One region of the Streptomyces sp. NPDC020875 genome, then DNA from elsewhere that is predicted to be linked to it. Evidence: riboswitches for the same ligand, from Rfam matches in the RefSeq annotation. Region 1 holds a riboswitch; the other holds the start of a gene.

Region 1 (4,412 bases):
CTTCTATGGAGGCGAGGGCTCGGCGGGCGTTGAGGACGGTGCCGGTGGCCCGGAATTCTTCGGACGCGGCGGCGAGGAAGTCGACGGGGTCGTCCTGCCAGTCGGGTTCGTAGAGCCGGACGCGTCCGCCGCCGGTGGGGCCGTCGAGGGGGGTGTGTCCGGCGCGGCAGAGTTCGGCGACGGCGGGGGGCGGCAGGGGGACGCCGATGGTTCCGCCGGGGTTGACGGCGATGCCGACCTGGGGTGGGAGTCCTCGGGCGAAGTCGCGGGCGGGGGCGATGGTGCAGGGGATGTGGTCGCCGACGCAGGCGAGGTATTGCTGTTCGGAGCTGAAGACGGGGACGTATGCGGCGCCGTCGAGTTCGATCATCGGCAGGTCGAGGTCGGGGCTGTCGGGTCCGCCGCCGTTGGGGAGGGGGATCCAGATCTGGCTGCGGCCGAGTACTTCGACGATCCGGGGTCCGGCGCCGGGGTGTCCGAGGGCGGCGGCGAGGGTTTCCTCGAGTTCGTTGAGGGGCCAGGCGGGGTAGGGCCCGGTGGGTCCGGGCGGGCTGTCGGGCTGTTCGGCGGGCGGGCCGCCGGTGGGTGCGCCGTACGGCTCGGGGTTGGTCCCGTCGTACTGCTGCCGCGCGTCCAGTCGCTCCGGCGTGTTCATCCCTGTTCGCCCTCTCCCCCGGACCGCCCGGGTCCCCTTTTGTGGTCCGGGACGACAATAGGGCCTGCGGTACGGATCGGTTCGGGGCGGCGGGTTTTGCCTCCGGGCCGGTCCGGCGGTCCGCCGGGGGTGTTGTGGGGTGTTATCGGGGGGTGAAGCCGATCCGGGCGAGGGCTCCGGCGGCCGGGCGGTCGAGCAGGATCACGGAGGCGCAGCCGGTCGGGGCGCGGCCCGCCTCGGCGTCGGAGATCAGCCGTCCGGCGGCTCTGCGGTGCCGGGCGAAGGCGTAGCCGGAGACGCCTCGGCCGCGTTCGCGCTGGCCCTGGCGGGCGACGGCGGGTGGGACGTCGAGCAGGATGAGGTGGAGGCCGGTGCCCCGGCGGCGGGCTTCGCGGGCGAGCCAGCGGCGGACCCAGGTCTGGGTGCCGCAGTCGTGGACGACGACGCTTTCGCCGGAGCGGAGGGCGCGGCGGAGGCCGGTGTAGTGGGCGAGGCGGACGAAGGGCCGGTAGAGCGCGTAGGGCAGCAGCCGGGGCATGTCGGCGTCCCAGCGGTCGCGGGTGTCCTGGGAGTCTATGGCGGCGGCCGCGGCGGTCCGTTTGATCAGGGTGGACTTTCCGCTTCCGGGCAGTCCGGAGACGACCACGAGGTCGCCCGCGGCGAAGGTGAGTCCGCGCGGGCCTCGCCCTTCGCGGGCTCGCAGATCCCGCAGTACCGGCGGCGCGGCCGCTCGGAGCCGTTCGCGCGTGGGCGCCTGTGGCTGGGCCGGCACCCCCGCGGTCGTGGCGTAGGCGCCGGAGCGCTGCAACGTCATCACACCCTCCTCCCCCATGTCGGGTCACCCACACCTATGCCCATGGAGCGTCAACGGACCGTAAAGAAATGGTAATGAGATCCGAGCGTTTTTTCCGGCATTTCCCTTCTGTTTCCGGCCATTGCGTCGTGCGCCCCGGGCGTGCGCCGGGTACGTGCCTCCCCCTGGAGGACCCCTTCGGCCGGGGCCGCGGTTCCCCCGGGCCGCCCGGAGCGGTCCGCCGGCGGTCGGCGCCCGGCCCCCTGTCCGGCCCGGCAGTCGGCCTCTCCCCCGTTTCCCCCGTTCTCGTACGCGACCGTGACCAGGTGTCCACGCAGGGGAACAACGCCGCCGGGGCTCCCGTACTTCCCGGTCCGCGTGTAATGATGTGGCCGCCAACTTCATACCGGCCGTTTGAATCCGCGCGGGAGAGACCCGGACTCCGCTCCGGGCGCCGAAGGAGCAAGCTCCTCCCTTGAATCTCTCAGGCCCCGTACCGCGCGCGATGAGGCAGATCTGAAAAGCGGGCCGGTTTCCACCGGCTCCACCCAAGGTGCAAGTCACGACCGTCCGTACGGCCATCCGTGCGACGCTCGCGACGAACCTCTCAGGTTCCGATGACAGATGGGGAGGAACGTCCTCGTCGTCATGTCTTCCGCCATGCCCTGGGAGTAACCGTCCATGAGCACCGTCCCCCGCCGTACCGCCCTCGACGCCCTGCACCGCTCCCTGGGTGCGACGATGACCGATTTCGCGGGCTGGGACATGCCGCTGCGGTACGCCAGCGAGCGGGAGGAGCACCAGGCCGTCCGGACCCGGGCGGGCCTCTTCGACCTCTCCCACATGGGTGAGATCACCGTCTCCGGCCCCGGGGCCGCGGCCCTGCTGGACCACGCCCTGGTCGGCAATATCTCCACCATCGGCCCCGGCCGGGCCCGCTACACCATGATCTGCCGTGAGGACGGCGGAATCCTGGACGACCTGATCGTCTACCGCACCGGCGGCAACGAGTACCTGGTGGTCGCCAACGCGGGCAACGCGCAGATCGTGCTGGACGCGCTGATCGAGCAGGCCGCGGGCTTCGAGGCCGAGGTCCGCGATGACCGGGACGCCTACGCCCTGCTGGCGATCCAGGGCCCCGAGTCGCCCGGGATCCTGGCCTCGGTCACGGATGCCGACCTCGAAGGACTGAAGTACTACGCGGGCCTGCCGGGCACGGTCGCGGGGGTCCCGGCGCTGATCGCCAGGACCGGCTACACCGGCGAGGACGGCTTCGAACTCTTCGTCGCCCCGGAGCACGCCGAAGGGCTGTGGCGGGCGCTGACCGAGGCGGGCGCGTCCGCCGGTCTGGTGCCGTGCGGCCTGTCCTGCCGCGACACGCTCCGGCTCGAAGCGGGCATGCCGCTCTACGGGAACGAGCTGACCACGGCGCTCACCCCGTTCGACGCCGGTCTCGGCCGGGTGGTGAAGTTCGAGAAGGAGGGCGACTTCGTCGGCCGCAAGGCGCTGGAGGCCGCCGCCGAGCGGGCCGCGGACAGCCCGCCGCGGGTTCTGGTGGGCCTGGTCGCCGCGGGCCGCCGGGTGCCGCGGGCCGGGTATCCGGTGCTCGCGGACGGCGCGGTGATCGGCGAGGTCACCTCCGGCGCCCCCTCTCCCACCCTCGGCAAGCCGATCGCCATGGCGTACGTCGACGCGGCCCACGCCGGGCCCGGCACGCCGGGGGTCGCGGTCGACATCCGGGGCGCCCAGGAGTCGTACGAGGTCGTGGCGCTGCCGTTCTACCGGCGGCGGAAGTAGCCCGGCGGCTGCCCACCGGCCCGCCGCTCCCTTCCTCTCCCCAACCCGTTTCCCCGCCTGACGTGACCAGACGCACGTCCCGGCGTACCCCGTCCGTTCATCCGCACCGTCCGCGTACAGGAGAATTCATCCCATGAGCAACCCCCAGCAGCTGCGCTACAGCAAGGAGCACGAGTGGCTGACGGCCGCCGAGAACGGCGTGTCGACGGTCGGGATCACCGAGTTCGCCGCCAACGCGCTCGGTGACGTCGTCTTCGCCCAGCTCCCCGAGGTGGGTGCGACGGTCACCGCCGGTGAGTCCTGCGGCGAGCTGGAGTCCACCAAGTCGGTGAGCGATCTGTACTCCCCGGTGACGGGTGAGGTCACCGAGACCAACCAGGGCGTCGTGGACGACCCCTCCCTGGTGAACAGCGCACCCTTCGAGGGCGGCTGGCTGTTCAAGGTGCGGGTGGCGGAGGAGCCGGACGATCTGCTCTCCGCCGACGAGTACGCCGAGTTCACCAAGAGCTGACGACAGGAATATCTGCCGATATGTCGCTTCTCAATTCCTCTCTCCACGAGCTGGACCCCGATGTCGCCGCCGCCGTCGACGCCGAGCTCCACCGCCAGCAGTCCACCCTCGAAATGATCGCCTCCGAGAACTTCGCCCCGGTGGCGGTCATGGAGGCCCAGGGGTCGGTCCTCACCAACAAGTACGCCGAGGGCTACCCCGGCCGCCGTTACTACGGCGGCTGTGAGCACGTCGACGTGGTCGAGCAGATCGCCATCGACCGGGTCAAGGACCTCTTCGGCGCCGAGCACGCCAATGTCCAGCCGCACTCGGGCGCCCAGGCCAACGCGGCGGCGATGTTCGCCCTGCTGAAGCCGGGCGACACGATCATGGGTCTGAACCTCGCCCACGGCGGGCACCTGACCCACGGCATGAAGATCAACTTCTCCGGCAAGCTCTACAACGTGGTCGCCTACCACGTGGACGACGCCACCGGCCAGGTCGACATGGCCGAGGTCGAGAAGCTGGCCAAGGAGTCCCGGCCGAAGCTGATCGTCGCGGGCTGGTCCGCCTACCCGCGTCAGCTCGACTTCGCCGCCTTCCGCCGGATCGCGGACGAGGTCGGCGCGTACCTCATGGTCGATATGGCCCACTTCGCGGGCCTGGTCGCGGCCGGG
Region 2 (4,412 bases), on a different contig from region 1:
CCGGGCGGGAAGACCGCCTCGTCCCGGCCGTACGCGTGCTCCCAGGCCCCGCCCAGCGCCGCCGCGGTGTGCGGCGCGTTCCGCAGCGGGTTGTCGTCGGCGGGCCAGACACTCGTCGCGACCTTCTCGATCTCGGCCCGGATCGCGATCATCGCCTCGCAGAAGCGGTCGACCTCGGCCAGGTTCTCGCTCTCGGTCGGCTCGATCATCAGCGTCCCGGCGACCGGGAAGGACATCGTCGGCGCGTGGAAGCCGTAGTCGATCAGCCGCTTGGCGATGTCGTCGACGGTGACACCGGTCGCCTTGGTCAGCGGGCGCAGATCGATGATGCACTCATGGGCGACCAGCCCGCCGGGGCCCGTGTACAGCACCGGGAAGTGCGGCTCCAGTCGCTTGGCGATGTAGTTGGCGGCCAGCACGGCGACCTGCGTCGCCCGCTTCAGCCCCTCGCCGCCCATCAGCCGGACGTACGCCCAGGAGATCGGCAGGATGCCCGCCGAGCCCCAGGGGGCGGCGGAGATGGGGCCGACCCCGGTCTCCGGGCCCGCTTCGGGCTGGAGCGGGTGGTTGGGAAGGTAGGGGGCGAGATGCGCCCGGACCGCCACCGGACCCACACCGGGGCCGCCGCCGCCGTGCGGGATGCAGAACGTCTTGTGCAGATTGAGGTGCGAGACGTCGCCGCCGAACTCGCCCGGCTTGGCGAGACCGACCAGCGCGTTCAGGTTGGCGCCGTCGACATAGACCTGGCCGCCCGCCTCGTGGACCCGGGCGCAGATATCGGCGACGTGCTCCTCGAAGACGCCGTGCGTCGACGGGTAGGTGATCATCAGTACGGCGAGTTCGTCGCGGTACCGCTCGATCTTCTCCCGCAGATCGGTGACGTCGATCTCGCCGTCGTCGGCGGTGGCGACCACGACCACCCTCATGCCCGCCATCACGGCGCTGGCGGCGTTGGTGCCGTGCGCGGAGGACGGGATGAGGCAGACGGTCCGGCCGGTGTCGCCGTTGGCGCGGTGGTAGGCGCGGACGGCGAGCAGTCCGGCGAGTTCGCCCTGGGATCCGGCGTTCGGCTGGAGGGACACCTTGGCGTAGCCGGTGACCTCGGCCAGCCGCTCCTCCAGCTCGTGGATCAGGGTCAGATAGCCCGCCGCCTGGTCCGCCGGGGCGAAGGGATGGATTTGGCCGAACTCGGGCCAGGTCACCGGCTCCATCTCGGTGGTGGCGTTGAGCTTCATGGTGCAGGAGCCGAGCGGGATCATCCCCCGGTCCAGCGCGTAGTCCCGGTCGGCCAGCCGCCGCAGGTAGCGCAGCATCGCGGTCTCGGAGCGGTGCTGGTGGAAGACCGGGTGGGTCAGATAGTCGTCGGTCCGCAGCAGTTCCGCGGGCAGGGTGTCCTCGACGGAGGCGTCGAGGGCGTCCAGGTCGAGGGCGGCGTCGGCGCCGAAGGCGGTGAGGACGGCCCGGAGGGCGGCCCGGTCGGTGGTCTCGTCGCAGGCGATCGACACCAGGGAGTCGTCCACGAGGCGGAGGTTGACCCCGCCCTCGCGCGCGGCGGCGACCACATCGGCGGCCCGCCCGGGTACGCGTACCGTCACCGTGTCGAAGTACGCGCCGGTGACGATCTCCGCCCCGCTCGCCGCCAGACCGGCGGCGAGCAGGGTGGCGTAGCGGTGGGTGCGCCGGGCGATGGAGCGCAGGCCGTCGGGGCCGTGGTAGACGGCGTACATTCCGGCCATCACCGCGAGCAGCACCTGGGCGGTACAGATGTTGCTGGTGGCCTTCTCGCGGCGGATGTGCTGCTCACGGGTCTGGAGGGCGAGACGGTACGCCTTGTCGCCGTCCGCGTCGACGGAGACGCCGACGAGGCGGCCAGGCAGGCTGCGGGCGAACTTCTCGCGGACCGCCATGAATCCGGCGTGCGGGCCGCCGAAGCCCATCGGGACGCCGAACCGCTGGCTGGTGCCGACGGCGATGTCCGCGCCGAGTTCGCCGGGGGAGGTGAGCAGGGTGAGGGCGAGCAGATCGGCGGCGACGGTGACGACGGCGCCCAGTTCGTGCGCCCGCTCGATCAGCGGCCGGAGGTCGCGTACGGCGCCGGAGGCACCGGGGTACTGGAGGAGGACGCCGAAGACGCCCCGCTCGGCGACCTCGGCCGGGATGCCGTCACCGAGGTCGGCGACGACGACCTCGACCCCGGTGGGCTCGGCCTGGGTCTCGATCACGGCCAGGGTCTGCGGCAGGACGTCGGCGTCGACGAGGAAGACCCCGTCCTTGACCTTGCCGACCCGGCGGGAGAGCGACATGGCCTCGGCGGCGGCGGTGCCCTCGTCGAGGAGGGAGGCCCCGGAGGTGGGCAGACCGGTCAGCTCGGCGATCGTGGTCTGGAAGTTCAGCAGCGCCTCCAGCCGGCCCTGCGAGATCTCCGGCTGGTAGGGGGTGTACGCGGTGTACCAGGAGGGGTTCTCCATGACGTTGCGCAGGATGACCGGCGGGGTGAAGGTGCCGTAGTAGCCGAGGCCGATCATCGAAGTCAGTACGGAGTTGCGGTCGGCCAGCGACCGGAGTTCGGCCAGTACCTCGGGCTCGGTCCTGGCGTCCGGCAGACCCAGCGCCCCGGCGCTCTTGATGACATCGGGCACCGCGGCGGCGGTCAGCTCGTCGAGCGACCCGTACCCCACCTGAGCCAGCATCTTGGCCTGGGCCTCGGCGTCGGGTCCTATGTGGCGCTGCTCGAAGGGGATTCCCCGCTCCAGCTGCCGGAGAGGGATGCGGTTGGCGGTCATACAGGCGGCCTCCTGGTCTGCGTCAGACCCGGTGAGGGGCACCCGAGGCGGATGCCCGGGACGGCCTCCCCCTCTGTCATCTCAACCTGAGAGCTTCACCGGCCGCCCGTGGCGGGGGCGCTCCGGCTTTCACCGTCGGTGAGGGCGGATGCCGTCCGGCGCCCGCCCCACTTTCCAGAGTGACCTCGTCCGCGCGGTACAGGTGCCTGAGAGATTCCGGGGAGGAGTTGCTCCTTCGGCGCCACCGTCGTCCTGCCGGTGGACTCTCCCGCGCGGGGTCAGCAGCCGCTGCCAGCCTACCAGCGGACTCTTCGGCGGGTGAGGCCCGTGATCGCTCGAGTGGCCGACGGCGGCGTTCTGCTTTTTCGTGGTCCTCAGGGGTTCTCCTCAGGCTTTTCCGGCAGTGGGTACGACCTTCTGGAGGGACCGTGCAGACCGACATCGATCCGCGCAGCCTGATCGGCCGCAAGGCGTACGACCGCGACGGCGTACGGATAGGGACCGTCGACGAGGTGTATCTCGACGACGCCACCGGCTCACCCGACTGGGCGGCCGTCCGTACCGGTCTCTTCGGCCGGGACTCCTTCGTCCCCCTCGCCCCCAGTACGGTCGTCGGCGGCGCCCTCCGGGTCCCCTTCGAGCGGTCGCTGGTGCGGGCCGCCCCGGACCTCGGCGTCGGCCGTCATCTCTCCCCCGCCCAGGAGCTCCGGCTCTGCCGCCACTACGGCATCGACGTCTCCCCCTCGTCCGCGCCGGGACCGGTCTCCGACCGCTCCTCCGGTACGGCGGCGGACGACGAGGCAGCGTCCGGCTGATCGTCCGCCGGCTCCACCAGCGGCAGCGGATCGGACGGCGTCAGCTCCGGATCCTCCACCCGGAAGGTCCGGACCCGCCCGACCGGCCCCAGCGGCACCTCGAACCGTACGGTGACCCGTCCGACGCCGCTGCCCTGGACCCAGCCCGGCCCGTGGGTCGCATGGGTGACGTCCTGCCCCGGCGACCACAGCGGTACGGCGGGCGGCCCGGCGGCCTCCGTACCGGCGCCGGTCCCCGCCGGATCCTCAGCCGGTCCGCCGCGGGCCGCCTCGCCGACGCCGTCGTCCGCCGGGCCCGCGGCCCCCGCCCCGGGCACGCCGCCGCCGAGCACCTCCGCGGCCTGGGCGAACAGGTCCTCCTGCGTCCAGTCCGTCAGTCCGGAGACCCCCACCCCCAGCAGCCGTACGCCCCCCGTGGTGTCGACACCTTCCAGCAGTCGCTCGGCGGCCTCCCGCACCACCACCGGGTCGTCGGTGGGCCCCCGGAGCGTCTCCGACCGGGTCAGAGTCGAGAAGTCGTACCGCCGGACCTTGAGCACGATCGTCCGGCCCGAGTGCCCGGAGGCGCGCAGCCGCCGGACGCAGCGGTCGGCCAGCCGCTCCACCTCCAGCCGGATCCGCAGCCGGTCGTGGAGATCGATGTCGAAGGTGTCCTCCACGGACACGGACTTCATATCGCGCTCGGCCACCACGGGCCGGTCGTCGTGGCCGAGGGCCATCCGGTACAGCGACGCCCCCTGGGCCCGGCCCAGCAGCCGGACCAGCTCGTCCTCGCCCGCCTCCGCCAGTTCGGCGCAGGTGGTGATCCCACCGC

Evidence for each region. Region 1 has a riboswitch for glycine ahead of gcvT (glycine cleavage system aminomethyltransferase GcvT). Riboswitches for the same ligand answer to the same signal wherever they lie in the genome.
Region 2: it holds a riboswitch for glycine, as region 1 does, so the genes downstream of both, gcvP (aminomethyl-transferring glycine dehydrogenase) here and gcvT (glycine cleavage system aminomethyltransferase GcvT) in region 1, are expected to answer to the same signal.

The regions. Positions count from the first base shown of each region.
Region 1 covers NZ_JBFADP010000012.1:53,812-58,223, reverse strand. The annotation lists gene AB0G74_RS09280 (enhanced serine sensitivity protein SseB) at 1-655, opposite strand, end outside; gene AB0G74_RS09275 (AAA family ATPase) at 798-1,469, opposite strand; glycine riboswitch at 1,864-1,957, shown strand; gene gcvT (glycine cleavage system aminomethyltransferase GcvT) at 2,130-3,245, shown strand; gene gcvH (glycine cleavage system protein GcvH) at 3,379-3,756, shown strand; gene glyA (serine hydroxymethyltransferase) at 3,777-4,412, shown strand, end outside.
Region 2 covers NZ_JBFADP010000077.1:9,532-13,943, reverse strand. The annotation lists gene gcvP (aminomethyl-transferring glycine dehydrogenase) at 1-2,783, opposite strand, end outside; glycine riboswitch at 2,968-3,064, opposite strand; gene AB0G74_RS31225 (PRC-barrel domain-containing protein) at 3,212-3,598, shown strand; gene AB0G74_RS31220 (DNA polymerase IV) at 3,505-4,412, opposite strand, start outside.